Regions from separate parts of the Nonomuraea sp. NPDC050383 genome, predicted to be linked through region 3. Evidence: predicted binding sites of a transcription regulator. Region 3 holds the regulator's gene; each other region holds the start of a gene.
The links. The regulator LexA, encoded in region 3, represses DNA repair genes until DNA is damaged. The targets are predictions, from matches to a motif close to TCGAACANNTGTTCGA.
Positions count from the first base shown of each region.

Region 1: ACIBG4_RS03310 (SAV_6107 family HEPN domain-containing protein) is a predicted target of LexA. The motif match lies at 2,929-2,944, and genes of this name have one in related genera.
Region 2: ruvC (crossover junction endodeoxyribonuclease RuvC) is a predicted target of LexA. The motif match lies at 2,183-2,198, and genes of this name have one in related genera.
Region 4: ACIBG4_RS35060 (DUF6504 family protein) is a predicted target of LexA. The motif match lies at 1,858-1,873, and genes of this name have one in related genera.

Region 1 is NZ_JBITIP010000001.1:745,847-750,027, forward strand. Features, by position in the region: gene ACIBG4_RS03300 (universal stress protein) at 1-564, shown strand, start outside; gene ACIBG4_RS03305 (transcriptional regulator) at 868-1,362, shown strand; gene ACIBG4_RS03310 (SAV_6107 family HEPN domain-containing protein) at 2,219-2,665, opposite strand; gene ACIBG4_RS03315 ((4Fe-4S)-binding protein) at 3,028-3,222, opposite strand; gene ACIBG4_RS03320 (cytochrome P450) at 3,233-4,181, opposite strand, start outside.
Region 2 is NZ_JBITIP010000006.1:51,115-55,295, forward strand. Features, by position in the region: gene ruvB (Holliday junction branch migration DNA helicase RuvB) at 1-613, opposite strand, end outside; gene ruvA (Holliday junction branch migration protein RuvA) at 825-1,445, opposite strand; gene ruvC (crossover junction endodeoxyribonuclease RuvC) at 1,442-2,080, opposite strand; gene eis (enhanced intracellular survival protein Eis) at 2,346-3,503, opposite strand; gene ACIBG4_RS16905 (carbohydrate ABC transporter permease) at 3,515-4,181, opposite strand, start outside.
Region 3 is NZ_JBITIP010000002.1:103,380-107,560, forward strand. Features, by position in the region: gene ACIBG4_RS05215 (MFS transporter) at 1-1,074, shown strand, start outside; gene lexA (transcriptional repressor LexA) at 1,535-2,242, opposite strand; gene ACIBG4_RS05225 (hypothetical protein) at 3,772-4,053, shown strand.
Region 4 is NZ_JBITIP010000020.1:20,395-24,575, forward strand. Features, by position in the region: gene ACIBG4_RS35050 (MFS transporter) at 1-36, shown strand, start outside; gene ACIBG4_RS35055 (serine/threonine-protein kinase) at 99-1,757, opposite strand; gene ACIBG4_RS35060 (DUF6504 family protein) at 1,940-2,206, shown strand; gene ACIBG4_RS35065 (DNA polymerase III subunit alpha) at 2,206-4,181, shown strand, end outside.

The DNA of each region.
Region 1 (4,181 bases), on a different contig from region 3:
GGGGCGGACGTCGTCGTGATCGGCTCGGCGCCGGGCGGCGGCAAGGGCCGCATCGAGATCGGCAGCACCGCCGACCAGCTGCTGCACTCCTCCTCGGTGCCGGTGCTGCTGGCCCCGCGCGGCTTCGCGGACGAGCCGCCGGGCGCCTTCGAGCGCATCACGGTCGCCTACCGGCGCGGCCCGTCCGCCGACGCGGCGGTCGTCTCGGCCGCCCGGGCGGCGGCCGCCCTGGAGGTGCCGCTGCGGCTGGTGACGCTGGTCGTCAGCAGCGGCAGGCGGGTCGAGGTCGAGGAGCGGATGCTCGAACGGCTGCGCGACCAGACGGCGGCCGACCTCAGGGCGGCGGCCCGGGGGCACCGGCGGCGGCTGGAGGTGGAGGTCGAGGTGCTGGAGGGGCGGAACGTGGGCCAGGCGCTCGCCACCGCGTCCTGGGTGAGCGGGGAGCTGCTCCTGTGCGCGTCGAGCACGGGTGGGCCGCTGCGCCGCGTCTTCCTCGGTGACACCTCCGTCAAGATCGTCCGGGCGGCCACGTGCCCTGTGATGATCCTCACTCGGCAGCCGTGAAACGGAAATCTCGTACTCGACAAATCGTGACGAAGTACCGTTATTGTCGGGACAACTGGGACTAATGTGGCGTAGCCTCCCGGATCGGATTCGGCATCTTTTTTCCAATCAGCTTGACCTTAGGCGTCCTCCCCTTTACCGTCACTGTGCGTAACCACACCTCGCGGCGTTTTGGGGGTAAACCCAAGGCCATGGCTACCGATGGTGCCGTATTCGGCACCAGACCCCCGGTGGCTTCGGCGTTCACCGCGAGGGAGCACAATCTACTGATAGCGATACATACGAGAGCCGGGGGGCCACACGATGCCGTCTGAGTACGCGAAGTCGCTGGGTGCACGACTGCGCGCCATCCGCACCCAGCAGGGTCTGTCCCTGCACGGGGTCGAGGAGAAGTCGCGTGGCAGGTGGAAGGCCGTGGTCGTGGGCTCGTACGAGCGTGGCGACCGCGCGGTCACGGTGCAGAAGCTTGCCGAGCTTGCCGACTTCTACGGGGTGCCCGTCTCCGAGCTCCTGCCGGGCGGTGCCGCGCCCAGCCCGCTCGGGCCGACCCCGAAGCTTGTGATCGACCTGGAGCGGCTGGCCACGCTGCCCAAGGAGAAGGCCGGAGCGCTCGCCCGCTACGCCGCCACCATCCAGAGCCAGCGTGGCGACTACAACGGCAAGGTGCTGTCGATCCGCCAGGAGGATCTGCGCTCCCTGGCCGTGATCTATGACAAGTCGCCCAGCGAGCTGACGGAGGAGCTCATCAGCTGGGGTGTCCTCGACGCGGAGGCCCGCCGGGCGGTCGAGTCGTTCTGACCCCGCCGGACCCGGGCCCGGCCCCACCGGCACCTGGCCTCACCGGCTCCCGCGAGGTCGGCTCCCGTTCCGGGGGCGATGTTCTCACCTGAGGGGCGCGCACCGCACTGCGCGCCCCTCAGGCGTGTCCGGCCCCAGTTCTGACGTACGGCCGCGAGCGCTTCGGGCCCCTGCGCTTCTAGGGCCGCCTGCGCTTCGGGGGAGCGGGCAGTTCCTGGCGTGCACTGGAGTGGGGCCGCGCGCTCGGCGTGCACGGGGAGGCCGCGTGCGCGGGGAAGCCGCGTGCGGGCTGCTTGGGCTTCCGGCATGCGCGTGCGGGCCGGGTGCACCTCGGGGGCGGGCGCGTGGAAGCCGCGTGCGGACTGCCTGGCCTTCGGGCGTACGCGGGGAAGCCGCGTGCGGGCCGGGTGGCGCTTGGCGCGGGCGCGTGGGGCCGCAGGCGCTTCGGGGCGGGCCGGGAGGTCGCGTGCGAGTAGGGCCGCAGGCGCTCCTGGGCTGGGCACCGGGAGGCTAAGTGCGGGTAGGGCCGCAGGCGCTCCTGGGCTGGCCACCGGGAGACCGCGTGCGGGTGGGCCGCTGCGCTTCGAGGGCGGCGGTGCGGGGGCCGTGTGCCGGCTCGGGGCGAGGGGGACCCGCTGTGACGCTTCTCGTTCGCAGCACTCCGGCAAGCTCGGCGCCAACGCGGGCGTGGGGAGGAATCGTCCGACGCGCGTGAGGGGCCCCGGAGGTGACCGGGCGAGGCGACGCGTGCCGCGAGGGGGCGTGGCTCGCCGTCTGACCGGGATGCTGCGCGCGCCCGGTCGAGAGGGGCGCTAGAAGAGGGTCGGGCCCTGGGGTGGTGGGGTGCGGCGGCGGGTCACCCGGCCAAAGGAACGTCGACGGGCAACTGGGGTTGGGTAGGGACCCCCAGGATCTCCTCCACTCGCGTCACAAAGGTGTCGGCCTCGGACAGCAGCTCGTCGGCGTCGGCCGCGGAGACGCCGCGGACCATGCCCGCCTCGGCGGCGGCGCGCTTGGCGGCGCTCACCTCGAAGTAGGCGGCCCACTCGGCGAGCTCGGGCTCCGCCTCGGGCAGCAGCTCCCACGCGCTGCGCAGGCGGCGCCTGCGGCCCTCCATCGGCCGGGGCCGGGCGGCCAGGATCGCGGCGGCCGCTCGGAGCGCCGCCAGGTGTGCTGCCACATATCGGGATGCCGGGGTGCGCGCGACCGTCGCCTCCGCCAGGCAGGAACGGGAATCCGTCAGGTGCGCCCGAACGGCGGGCGACAGCCTGGGACCCTGCGGGTCTCTTGACCGTGGTGCCATGTGCACGCCTCCTTGGGGTCGTGGGCGGCTGCCGGCGTCACCACCGGTGAAGCCAGAATCGCAGGCGCCACCGACAATTCCGCCGGGCGGGCCGGACGAGAAGCTTCCCCTCTCCCCGTCCGGCCAGGACGCGCCCCGACTCGTCTCCGCCGACGACGAGGACACGCCCTTCGCCCGTGGAGCCTGACCGCGGGTCCCGCTTGGGGGAAGCGTGGCCCGCGACCAGGTCCTTCGACGTGAGCCGCGAGCCTCACGCCACTACGTCGAACATAATTTCGATCACCCTCGGTGTCAACCCGTTTCAGAACACAGGTTCGATCGGCGTGTCGGAAAGGGACTCCCGACGCACCCCTCGCGCGGCGTCAGGAGGTGACCGACAGCGCTCCCGACGGGCACAGGGTCACCGCGCGCCTGACCGCCTCCTCCAGCTCCTCGGGGGGCGCCGTCTCCAGGAGGACCACCGTGCCGTCCTCGTCGCTCTGGTCGAAGACCTGGGGCACCGTGAGCGCGCACATGCCCGCCCCGATGCACACGGTCGTGTCTGCCTTGATCTCCATGATGATCTCCCTACCACGTGACGGGGAGGCGGTGCACCCCGTAGATGCTCATGTCCGTCCGCATCGGCACCTCCTCCGGCGGCACGGCCAGGCGCAGCCCGGGGAAGCGGCGCAGCAGCGCCCGGTAGCCGATGCGCATCTCGATCCGGGCGAGCTGCTGCCCGAGGCACTGGTGGATGCCGTGCCCGAAGGTCAGGTGGCCGCCGGCGGGCCGAGTCACGTCGAGCGTATCCCCGCCGGGGAAGCGGGCGGAGTCGCGGTTGGCGACCGGCAGGGACAGGGCGACCGACTGGCCCTTCGCGATGGCGACGCCCTCGACCTCGACGTCCTCCAGCGCGGTGCGGATCGGGCCGATGTGGATGATCGTGAGGTAGCGCAGCAGCTCCTCGACGCCGTTGTCCACCACGGAGGGGTCGTCGCGCATGGCGGCGAGCTGGTCCGGGTTGCGCAGCAGCGCGTACGTGCCGAGCCCGAGCATGTTGGCGGTCGTCTCGTGCCCCGCCACGAGCAGCAGGAACGCGACGCCGGTCAGCTCGTCGTCGGCCAGCTCCCCGCCCTGGGCGAGGCCGCTGATCAGGTCGTCGCGCGGCTCGGCGCGCCTGCGCCGGATGAGCTCGCCGAGGTAGGAGGTCATGCTGGTCATGGCGTCCATGACCTCCGCCGCCCCGCTCTCCAGGGCGAGCAGCGCCTTCGAGTCGCGCTGGAAGCGCTCCCTGTCCTCGTACGGCACGCCGAGCAGCTCGCAGATCACCAGCGACGGGATGGGCAGGGCGAACTGCTCGACCAGGTCGGCGGGCTTGCCCGCGGCCTCCATGGCGTCGAGGCGGGCGTGGGTGATCTCCTCGATGCGGGGTTCGAGCTGCTTCATCCGGCGGACGGTGAACTGGCCGGTGAGCAGCTTGCGGTAGCGGGTGTGCTCGGGCGCGTCCATGCGCAGGAAGAACCCGGGCGGCACGAAC
Region 2 (4,181 bases), on a different contig from region 3:
GCAGGGCCACGCCGAGCAGCCGGGACGACCGGTTGAGCACCTGCTCCAGCTCGTCGACCTCGTAGAAGTCCATGTGGGCGGTGAAGCCGAAGCGGTCGCGCAGCGGGGCGGGCAGCAGCCCGGCCCGGGTCGTCGCGCCGACGAGGGTGAACGGCGCGATCTCGAGCGGGATCGCGGTCGCGCCGGGCCCCTTGCCGACGACGATGTCGACCCGGAAGTCCTCCATCGCGAGGTAGAGCATCTCCTCGGCGGGCCGGGCCATCCGGTGGATCTCGTCGATGAACAGCACCTCGCCCTCGGCCAGCGTCGACAGGATGGCCGCGAGGTCACCGGCCCGCTCCAGGGCGGGTCCCGAGGTGATGCGGAGCGGGGCGCTCAGCTCGGCCGCGATGATCATAGCCAGTGTGGTCTTGCCGAGTCCGGGAGATCCGCTCATCAGCACGTGGTCGGGGGGCCGGCTGCGGCGCAGGGCGCTCTCCAGCACCAGCGAGAGCTGCTCGCGGACGCGGCCCTGGCCGATGAACTCGCTGAGCTTCTTGGGGCGCAGCGCCGCCTCGATCTGCAGCTCGTCGCCCTCGGCGTCGGGCGACACGAGGTCCCGATCCAGGCTCACTTCCCCGTCCCCCTCACCATCCGCGTCACGCTCGGCCTCGCGCGCTCTGCCCCGCCGCGTCCGGTGCGGGGGCCCTGCGAGAGTACGGCACCCACGCCGTTCACGCCCCTCCGGAAGCCGCGTCCCGGGGACGGCGGGGCCGGGGACGGCGGGGCCGGGGACGACGCTGTCGGGCGCGGTGCCGTCGGGGACAGGATCGGAGGCGGTGGGGTCATCGGACGCTCAGGGCGCGGAGGGCGGACTTGAGGAGCGCGGCGACCTGCGGCTCGCGGCCCTCGGCGGCGTCGGCCTCGGCCTGCGGCTCGACGGCGAGGATCGCCTCGTCGGCGTCCTTGGCGGAGTAGCCGAGGCCCACGAGCCCGGAGTGGACCTGCTCGCGCCACAGCGGGGCGGGGCGGTCGCCGTTGAGCGCGGCGTCGACGGCGGCGTCGGGCGTGCCGAGGCGGTCCTTGAGCTCCAGCACGATGCGCTGGGCGCCCTTCTGGCCGATGCCGGGCACCTTGGTGAGGGCCTTGAGGTCGGCGGCGGCGACGGCGGCGCGCAGCGCGCCGGGCGTGTGGACGGCGAGCATGGCCAGGGCCAGCTTGGGTCCGACGCCGCTGGCCGTCTGGAGCAGCTCGAACACGGCCCGCTCGTCGTCGGTGGCGAACCCGTACAGGGTGAGGGACTCCTCGCGCACCACCAGCGACGTGGACAGGCGCGCCTCCTCCCCGACCTTGAGCCGGGCCAGCGTGCCGGGCGTGCAGTGGGTGAGGATGCCGACGCCGCCGACCTCGATGACCGCGCCGTCGGGCGCGATGGCGGCGACCCGGCCGGCCACTGAGGCGATCACGGCGCCACGTCCTTCTCACGGCCGTCGCCGGTACGGCCTGCCGCCCCGCTACGGCCTGTCGTCGCGGTGCGGCCTGTCGTCGCGGTGCGGCCTGTCGTCCCGGTACGGCCCGTCGTCGCGGTACGGCCGGCGGTGGCCAGGGCCTGGGCCAGGCGGTGCTGGGCGCCGCCGCGCCACACGTGGCAGATGGCCAGGGCGAGGGCGTCGGCGGCGTCGGCGGGCCTCGGCATCTCCTTGAGCCGCAGCAGCCGGGTCACCATGGCGCCGATCTGCTTCTTGTCGGCCGTGCCGCTGCCGGTGATGGCGGCCTTGACCTCGGACGGCGTGTGCAGGGCGACCGGCAGGCCGCGCCGGGCGGCGCAGAGGACGGCGATGCCGGCGGCCTGGGCGGTGCCCATGACGGTGCGGACGTTGTTCTGGCTGAAGACCCGCTCGACCGCGACGGCGTCGGGCCGCACCTCGTCGAGCCACTGCTCGATGCCGGCCTCGATGCCGACCAGGCGCGCGCCCAGCTCCTCGTCGGCTCCGGTGCGCACCACCCCGACGGCCACCAGGGACAGCGGCGCGCCCGGACGACCCTCGACCGCTCCCACGCCGCACCGGGTCAGTCCCGGGTCGACGCCCATCACTCGCACCGTCGCGCCTCCCGCTCGTTCTCGCCCGCCGACCTGCCCGCACGACGTCCGCCAGTCACGGCGCTCGTCACGTCCGCCTGTCACAGCGCCCGCTCGCGCCCGCCGAACACCTGTTCGGCACGAGACTCTACCCCGGCTGACGTGCCCGCGCACCGGGAAACGCCCGTGCGCCGAGGGAGGACGGCCGCGCGGCGCGGCGACGACCGGACGCCCGTCCGCGCGGACGGGCGTCCGGTCGCACGCGGGGTCGCGCCGGCGGGGTCCGTCAGAAGTAGTCCAGCATGTACGGCTGGGCGGCGAAGGCGGTGTCCAGGGCCTCGTCGTGCGAGTCGTCCCCGGACAGGAGGCCGGTGCGGCGCAGCGTCGCCGTGGGGATACCGGCGTAGAGCGCGGACAGGCCGTTGATGCGGAGAGCGGGGCCGGCGCCCGCGTCAGCGGACAGGGCCTTGGCCTCGCCCCGGCCGCCGGAGACCGTGAGCCGCCAGCGTCCGGTGTTGCCGGGGCGTACCGGGTCCTCGACCTCGACCGTCGTGTCCAGCGTCGCCCCGGCCGGGAAGCCCCTTCGCTCCACCGCGGCCGCCACGTCGATCACCCGGAACATCCACCGCACCATCGTGACCTCCTCGACCGACCGCTCGCGCAGCAGCCAGCGGACGGGGTCGTCGGGCGCCAGCACGGCCGTGACGGTCTTGGCGACCGAGGAGGCGGAGCCGACCAGCGACCACAGGGCGCGGGCGGTCTCCTGGGAGCCGGCGACGAGGTTGTCGACGCGCATGCGGTCGCCGTCCCAGCGGTACACGGCATAGCCGTCGGGGGCCAGGTAGAGGAAGTCGTCCTCGCGGGCCAGCCGGCGGGCCCAGGTGCGCTCGTCCCAGGAGATCGGGCCGGAGGCTCGGGCCTGGCCGTGCAGGCGGTGCAGCAGGGCGACGACCTCGGCCGCGTCGCCGGCGTCCATGCGCCGCACCGGTACGTCGCCCGCCGGCCTGATCGCGCGCAGCGCCTCGGTGGGGATGGTGACCAGATGCTGGGCGCCCGCGTGCTCGTAGCCCGTCGCCCGGTAGAGGGGGGTGGTGGCCGGGTAGAGCGCGGAGACCGCGTCGCCCAGGTCGGTGGCCCTGCCCACGGCGGCCCGCATGACCGCGGTGCCGACGCCCCTGCCCCGGTACTCGGGGTTGACCGTGACGCCCGCGACGCCCGCGAGGGGCTGCGGCCTGCCGTGCCACCACTGGGTGAAGCCCCGCACCCGGGCCGAGCCGGCCAGCCTGCCGCCGTCGAACACGCCCAGGTAGCGGCCTTCGTTCAGGTCGGGGACGGCGAGGGCTCGCCAGCTCTCCACCTCGGCGGGCGGGACCGGTCCGAACGAGCGCCTGCGCACGTCGAGCAGGGCATCCTGGTCATCGGGGGTGAGGTCGCGAATCTCCACGAGGCAACACCCTACGCAGCGGGCGCGGGGTTTCCGGAACCGGCCCGTGGCGTCCCCGCGCCGATGGCCAGGCGGTGCAGGTACAGCACCTGGGCGGCGCCCGCGGCGAGCAGCGCGAGCAGCATGACGGGCAGCGGCGTGGCCAGGCTTGCGTCGGCCGCGGCGCCGTACTCGCTGATGCGGAGGAACTGGGCGGCGGGAGCGGTGGCCAGGCCGGGGTCGTGGGCGACGAGGAGCGGCCAGAGGAGGTCCTGGCCGTTGAGGAGGGTGACGACGCCGACGAGGACGGCGGCCATGGGCAGCGACGGCCTCACCACGCCGCCGGCGAAGTCGCCGCCGGAGCGCTCGGCCAGCCCCTTGCACAGCAGCGTGAGCACGAACAGGCACGGGACGCTGACCAGCACCGGCGGCACGAGCGAGACGAAGGTGTCGATCAGGCCCAGGTTGCGGATGTCGTTCCAGCCGGCCACGCTGAGCGGCCCGACGCCGACGAACAGCCAGGGCGCGAACAGGAGCAGCAGCCACTCGCTGCGCCGGCCGAGGGGCCGCAGCCCGCCGATGCCCAGAGCGCCCAGGTAGGCGACGCCCACGGAGACCAGGGCGCCGACGAGAGCGGGAACCCACGTGTTGACCTGGGTGGCGATGCCGCCGTCCCGCCCGTCGGAGGGTCCGGTGAGG
Region 3 (4,181 bases):
CTGGTCGCCGCCGGCCAGATCGGCTATCTGGCGGGGCTGGTGCTGCTGGTCCCGTTCGGTGACCTGTTCGACCGCCGCAGACTCATCACGGTGCACCTGCTGCTCACAGCGGCAGGCGCGGGGGTGGCCGCCGCCGCTCCCAGCGGCGGCATCGCGATCGCGGGCCTGGCGCTGGCCGGCCTGTTCGCCGTGGTCGTCCAGATCACGGTGGCCTATGTCGCCGCCGTCTCGCCGACCGGCGAGCGCGGCCGCAACATCGGAGCGGTCACCTCGGGCGTGGTCATCGGGATTCTCGGAGTGCGGGTGGTCGCGGGCACCCTGGGCGAGCTGGCCGACTGGCGCATGGTCTACCTCGTCATCGCCGGGCTTTGCGCGATGCTCGCGCTCGCCGCCCGATTCACCCTCAAGGCCGACATCCGCCGCCCCCGAGCCCGGTACGGGCAGTTGCTGTCATCGGTGGGTCGTCTGGTGGTCGGCGACCGGCTCTTCCTCAGCCGGGGACTGGTCGCGTTCTTCCTGTTCGCCTCCTTCGGCACGCTGTGGAGCGGACTGGCGCTCCCGCTCGGCGACGCGCCGTGGCACTTCGGCACCACCGAGATCGGATTGTTCGGACTCGCCGGTCTCACCGGGGCTTTGGGCGCGGCCCGGGCCGGCCGATGGGCCGACCGGGGTCTGGCGTCCCCGGTCACCTGCTGGTCGCTGGCCCTGCTCACAGCCGCGTGGCTGCTGATCGGTCAAGCGGGGTCGTCGCTGTGGCTGTTGATCGTCGGCGTCATCCTTCTGGACTTCGCCGTGCAAGCCGTTCACGTCAGCAGCCAGCACCTGCTCACCGCCGCCCGCCCCGACCAGAGCAGCAGCGTCATCGGCGCCTACATGGCCTTCTACTCCCTCGGCTCCGCGCTCGGCGCGATCACCACCACGTGGGCCTACAGCGCCGCGGGATGGCCGGCCGCCAGCCTGCTCGGCGGAGCTTACGCCGCCCTCGGACTCCTCGTCGCCATCTCGACCCGACGTTTCACCGCCCTGCCGGGGGCGCGGCGGCCGGGTGAGCCCGTATCGGCTACGTCCCGCTGACACTTGGTGGCGCGAGCGCACAGCGCTGAGCGAGCACCGTTGACCGGCCTTGCAGCCCCGCCACTTCATCAGGGCTTCCGGCGCCTCCCGGCCACCGCTGCGTTCAGCCGGCGGGTGGGGAGGTCGTCACCAGGTCCGCCGCGAGGCCGGCGACCGGCCGCCGCAGGGCAAGTGGGGCTCGAACTCGAACACCGTGACGGGGGCAGGGCGCGAGTCGGCTGCCGTGACCGGGGCAGGGCGCGAACTCGAACGTCGACTGGGGTAGGGCGCGACTCGAACACCGTGACCGGGGCCTCGAATACCGCGACTGGGGCAGCGCGCGAGTGGACCGCCGCGACCGGGGCAGGGCTCGATGCCGGGCTCGACGAGCTCAACGCCGAGGGCGCGGAACGAAGGCTGCCGGTGCTGCTCGCGGCTCCCCGGGGTCATCCCGGGGAGCCGTCGGCGGCGGCAGGGTGGGTCAGAGGCGGCGAAGAACCGCCACGACCTTGCCCAGGACGCTGGCCTCGTCGCCGGGGATCGGGTCGTAGTTGGGGTTGTGGGGGACCAGCCAGACGTGGCCGTCCTTGCGCTTGAAGGTCTTGACCGTGGCCTCGCCGTCGATCATGGCGGCCACGATGTCGCCGCTCTCGGCGACGGGCTGCTGACGCACGACCACCCAGTCGCCGTCGGCGATGGCGGCTTCGATCATGGAGTCACCGGCGACCTGGAGGAGGAACAGGGTGCCCTCGCCGACGAGTTGCTTGGGCAGCGCGAAGACGTCTTCGACGCTCTCCTCGGCGAGGATCGGCCCACCGGCGGCGATCCGGCCGACCAGCGGCACATAGGCGGCCGTGGGCCTGCTCACCGTGGGCTCCTCGGAGGAGGCGTCGGGGTCGACCCACAGTGCCGGCTCGCCCGGCAGGCGGACTTCGAGGGCGCGCGGCCGGTGCGGGTCACGCCGCAGATAGCCCTTGCGCTGCAACGCCGTCAACTGGTGCGACACGCTCGACGTGCTCGTCAGCTGGACGGCCTCGCCGATCTCACGCATGGACGGCGGATATCCGCGCTGTTGCACCGAATCGCGAATCACTTCGAGAATCTTGCGCTGCCTGGGCGTCAGGCCCAGGGAGTCGCGCCGGCGCACCGCGAGGTCTGTGACCCCGTTTGCGTCATCTCGCTCGCTCATGCTCTCCTCCTCGTCGCCGGGTGGCCTGCCGCTCCGGCCTGCCCTCCCGGTCCGTGGTCTCCATGTCGCACACAGCGACCGTATCGCTGTTGAAGATCATCTTCAAACAATTGTTCGAGTCGTCCTCGAAATTATCAGTGACGTGGTGTACAACATCGTACGGGAGTTCGATCGACACCGTGTTCGATTTGCTGATCTTAATGGGGTCTTTTTCTCGGACCCGGACGGCGTGGGAGGTCAATCGTGCGCGTCACCGCGGTCACGGACATGACCAGCGACGACGCCGGGCGGCAGCGGGTCGCCGAGGGCCGTACAAAAGCGATCAAGAACGACGGTGTCGAGGGCGGGCGGACCGTGGGGGAGGACAAAGCGTTCAGTATTCGCGAACGCCTCGGTTTACGCGACAATTCACCATCCAGGCGGGCCGAGGTGGTGGTGGTCAGGTGGCGAGAGTGGCCGGACGCAGAACGACGGCAGAACGACGGCGGGACGGCTGCAGGACGACGGCAGGACGGCCGGAGCCGACACGCCACGCTCGTTGGTCATCGTGCGGAGCTCGGCGTCACCCATGGGCGGGGCCGAGCCGTACCCCAGCGGGAGGCGGCCGCGGTGCGTGGAGATGGGACCGAGCCGTGCTTCAGGGGGGAGGTGGTCGCGGTGCGTGGAGTCGGGAGGGGCCGTACTTGTGGGGAGGCGGTCACGCTGCATGGAGATGGGACCGAGCCGTGCTCCAGGGGGAGGGGGATCGCGGTGCGTGGAGATGGGGCGCCGGCCCGTCGTGACGGCGGGTCTCGTGCTGTGAGGCGGATCGGCTGAGCGCTTCGGGCGTTCTGGCCGTACTGGATGGTAAGGCCGGGCGCGGCGACCGAGCTCGGCGCGCGGCCGGGTGGACCGCAGGGGTCACTTCGAGGGGTGGGGTTCAGATGCGGGAGGACGTCTCGCGTAGTGATGGTGTGTCGCCGGGCGCCGACGCGACGGCGGCCCGCGGGGCCGGTCGCGCCTTCGCCGCGGGAGGAAGACCCCAGCTGTGGCTCGTACCACCCCCCAGAGCAGAGGCCGAGGGCCTCGGCCTCCCGGCTGGGCGATCCGGAAGGAGGGGCGGCGGGCCGGGCGGGGGAGGCGCGGCCGTCCCGGAAGGCCGGTGGGCACGGGGAGGCGGCTCGTTTCCGGCGAACCGGTCGGCAGGGGTGGGCGGCCGGGGTGGCGGATCTGTGCCGGTGGCGCGGATCGGTTCTGTCGTTCAGGGTGGCCGCAGTGAGGCGGCCGCAGCGGGCCGGGGGCGAGGATCCGGCCAGAGACGAGGGGCCGGCCAGGCGCTAAGGGGCGATCAAGAGCGAGGGTCCGGTCAGAAACGAGGGGTCGGCCAGGCGCGAAGGGGCGATCAAGGGCGAGGGTTCGGGGAGAGCCGAGAGGTGGGGCTCGGCTCCGGGGCTGGTGAGAGGCGACGGGGAGCGCTCGGGCGAAGGGCCGTGCGGAAGGGACCTGTTCGGATGGGGTCTGTTCGGAGGGGCGCCGTTCGGAAGGGGCCCATGCGGACGGGTCCCGTGTCCGGGAAGCGCGGGCGGCGGGCGGCGCCGGTGCGGCTCACCCGTCGCGGACGGGCCGCGATCATGGTCGCGGTGGCGGCGCTGTTGTCGCTGTGCGGCTTCTGGCTCGGCACCAGAACGGCCGCCCACGCCGTCGCGCCCGCCCACGCCGCCACGACTGCGAATGCCGCCACGACGGCGAATGCCGCTGCGTCCGTCGCTTCGACGGCCGTCCACGCTTCGATGGCGGCGGGCTCCTTCCCGCTCAGAGGTGCGTACGGTTGATCGCGCGAAGCTGACTCGCGCAGGCGACCCCTGACCCGGCCACCGTGGAGTCCTTCGCTGCTCTCGCTCGTCGAGGGCCCGTCCTCGCGTGGCGCGCCGACCTTCCGCCGAGGGCGATGGGCGGTAAC
Region 4 (4,181 bases), on a different contig from region 3:
CGCTACCTCCCCGGTCGCTCCGATCGGCTCGCGTGACCACCGGCGGCGGCCACGGCGTCGTACGGGTGGGGTGAGGTTCGGGCGGGGTGCGGCGAACCTCAGGTCTGCTGCTGGCCCCGCAGGTCGAAGTCGTCGAACGTGGTGCGCAGCACCGACTCGCTGTCCTTGGGCGTGCGGGCGAACAGCCCCACGTACCCGTTGCCGAGCCCGTTCGGGTCGTCCACCTGCTGGACCCGATCGCCGTTGACCCACATCGTCAGCCGCACCGCGCTCCCGCGCTGCTCGCACGACGCCTCGATGCGGGCCTTGCCCGGCAGCCCGTCCACCTTGACCGGCTGCGCCAGCGTGCCGCCCGAGCCGTCCACGATGCGCCGGATGCGGGCCTGCCCCGACGTGTCCAGGCCGAACTCGTAGGAGGTGCGGTCGTCGGCCGAGTGGCAGTACACGCCGTACTCGCCGCTGCCGACGACCTGCCGGACCTGCGCGGTAACGCCGACGACCACGCTCGGCGGCATCATCGGCGTCGGGGTGCTCGACGGCAGCGGCGTCCCCGTCGGCGTGGCGATGAGGTACGACGTGGGCGCCTTGATCCGGCGCTCCTCGTAGTCCTCCTCCACGTCGAGGCCGAACGTGCCGTCGGTGCGGTAGCCGTAGGAGGCGGTCTCGTCGGGGTCGTAGGTGCCGCCCCAGCCGCCGGAGGTCTGGGTGAAGTCCTCCTGGAGGAGCGTCGGCCCCTCGGGCGGCCCGCCGGGCGACAGGAACGTCCACGCCGCCAGGACCGCGCCGGCGAGCGCCACCGTCCCGACGGCCAGCCCGGCGGCCAGGAGCCCCCGCCTGCGCCCGCGCGAGGGGGCTCCCGGCCCGCCGCCCGGGACCGGGTGCGGGACACCCGGCTCTGTGAACGGCGTCGTCCCCTGCTGCTGCCAGCTCAGCCGCACCGTCCGCGCCGCCTGCTCCGGCGCCGCCGAGCGGCCCACCAGGTGGTCGAGGAGCTGCTGCGCCGTCGGCCGGGCCGCCGGGTCCTTGCGCAGGGCGGCGGCGACCAGCTCGCGCAGCGACGGATCGACCTGGCTCAGGTCGGGCTCGGTGTTGAGCACCTGATAGACGATCGCGGGCAGCGTCTCGCCGCCGAACGGCGCCCTGCCGCTCGCCGCGTACGCCACCAGGCAGCCCCACGAGAACACGTCGCACGCCGGCGACACCGGGTCGCCCCGCAGCACCTCGGGCGCCATGTAGCGAGGCGTGCCGACGATCTCGCCGGTGCCCGTGACCCCGCTGAGCGTGTCGAGCGCCCGAGCGATGCCGAAGTCGATCACCCGGGGGCCGACGGGCGACAGCAGCACGTTGGACGGCTTGAGGTCGCGGTGGACCACCCCGGCCCCGTGGATGGCGGTCAGGGCGGTGGCCACGCTGACGGCCAGCGCGTCGAGGCTGGATCCGCGCAGCGGCCCGGACTGCTCGACGGCCTGCTCCAGGTTGGGGCCCGGCACGTACTCGGTGACGACGTAGAGGATCCGGCCGTCGAGGGCCGCCTCCAGGACCGCGGCGGTGCAGAACCGGCGCACCCGCCGGGCGGCGTCGGCCTCCCTGCGAAAACGCATGCGGAACTGCTCATGCTGGCTGAACTCCGCGTTGATCACCTTGATGGCGACGCGCTGCCCCGCGGTGTCCTCGGCGAGGTGCACCGTGCCCATCCCGCCCCTGCCCAGCACGCTCAGCAACCTGTAGCGCCCGATGTGGGAGGTTTCACCGCTCACGGCGGGTTAGCTTACCGATATCGGGCTCGTCCGGGTGGGCCGACACGGGCTCGCCGCCGACCGGGCTCACCTGCGTGAGCGACTTGCGCTCCGAGCCGCAAAGAACATATGTTCGATATGTAAGAACGCCCGCCTTCCCCCGGGTGGCTGAACACAGTCGAAAAGCCGCGGGGAGAGGCGTCTTGAGCAGACTCTATGGCGATCCGATCGAGGTGTGGACCCGGGAGGGCGAGCCCAGCCAGTTCGTCTGGCGTGACCGGCTCTATCTCGTGCGCCGCGTCCTCGACCACTGGGTGGTGACGCGCGAGTGGTGGAAGGTGCGGGAGGGCGATCCGGGCGAGCGCCAGTTCTGGCGGGTCGAGGCCAGCCCGGGGCGTGAGGCGGGCTCCTACGAGCTGAGGTTCGACACCGCCAGCGGCGGCTGGCTGCTCCTGAGGGCGTGGGACTGATGGGCGCGCCGTTCCCGCACCTCAACGTGGCCTCCGCCTACTCGATGCGGTACGGCACCGCGTTCCCGCGCGAGCTGGCGCGGCGGGCCGCCGACGACGGCATGGACATCCTCGCGCTGACCGACCGCGACGGTCTGTACGGGGCGGTCAAGCACGCGCAGGCGTGCGCGGACGCCGGGATCGGGCCGGTCTTCGGCGTCAGCCTCGTCCTCGCCGGAGCGGGCGGCCCCGGCGGCGGCCACGAGGGCGCGCTCGACGGCCTCACCCTCGACTCCGGCGGCGCGCTCGACGACCTGAGCCCCCTCGCCCGGAGCCGGAAGCCGCAGCGCCCCCGCACCGGGGCGGACGCCGAGGACCGGATCACCGTGCTGGCCCGTTCGGGCGGCTGGTCCCGCCTGGCCCGGCTGGTCACCGACGCCCACTACGCGGGCGGGCGCGGCGAGCCGCGGGTGACCCGGGAGATGGTGGCCGCGTGGGCCGGCCCCGGCGTCACCCCCGACGACGGGCTGACGGTGCTGCTCGGCCCCCGCTCCGACGTGGGCCGGGCGATGGCCGCGCGCCGCGACGAGCGGGCCGCGGCGCTGCTCGGCCTGTGGCGCTCCATGGTGCCCGGGGTGGTGGTCGAGCTGGTCGACCAGTACGGCTTCCGCGACGCCATCACCGCCGTCCGCATGCTCGCCCTGGCCGAGTCCGCCGGGGTGCCCGCCGTGCTCAGCAACGCCGTCAGGTACCTCGACCCGGACGACCACCAGGTGGGCGACGTGCTCGACGCGGCCCGCCAGCTCGTCCCGCTGCACCCGCGCCACCTGGAACGCACCACCTCCCACGCCTATCTCAAGGGCTCCAAGGACATGGCGACGGTGGCCGCGAAGATCTGCGGCTCCGACGCGCGCCGGGTCGCCGACCTGCTGCGCGCCACCCGCAGGGTCGCGGAGGAGTGCGTGATGGACCCGCGTGAGCTGCTCGCGCTGCGCGGCGACCCGCCCGCCCTGCACCTGCCCGAGATCGGCGCCGACCCGGTGCCGCTGCTGCGCCGCCGGGTGGAGGACGGGATGGCGGCGCGCGGCCTGGCCCGCTCCCGGGAGGCCGGCGAACGGCTCCGGGACGAGATGGCGATCATCGAGCGCAAGCGCCTGTCCGGCTACTTCATCGCCGTGTCCGACATCACCGACATGATCCGGCGGATGGGCATCCGGTGCGCCATCCGCGGCTCCGGCGCGGGCAGCCTGGTCAACTACCTCATCGGCATCGGCGAGGTGAACCCCCTCCACCACGGCCTGCTCATGGAGCGCTTCCTGTCGGAGGGCCGCGTCGGGCTGCCCGACATCGACGTGGACGTGGAGTCCGCGCGCCGGCTCGACTGCTACAAGGCCATCTTCGACAGGTACGGCGAGGAGCGCGTGGCCTGCGTGTCCATGATGGAGACCTACCGGGCCCGCAGCGCGATCCGTGACGTGGCGGGCGCCATGGGCCTGCCCCCGTACGAGATCGACGCGATCGCCAAGGCGTTCCCGCACATCAGGGCCAGGCAGATCACCGCGTCGCTGAGCGACCTGCCGGAGCTGCGCGACAGCAGGCTGGGGGAGGCGGGGCTGGACCGGGTGTTCAGGCTGGCTGAGAAGCTCGACGGGCTGCCCCGGCACATCGCGCTGCACCCGTGCGGGGTGCTGATCGGCAACTCCGGGCTGCGCGACCGCACGCCGGTGGAGCGCAGCCTGCTGGAGTTCCCGATGTCGCAGTTCGACAAGGACGACGTGGAGGAGGCGGGGCTGCTCAAGCTGGACGTGCTGGGCGTGCGCATGCAGTCGGCGATGGCGTACGCGCTGGGCGAGATCGAGCGGGTGGACGGCGTCGTGGTCCGGCTGGACGAGCAGCGCCCTCCCGACCCGCAGGCCCGCGACCCGGAGCCGCCGATCCCGGAGCCCCGGCCGATCCCGGACGCCCGGCCGGAGATTCGTTACGTGCCGCACGACGA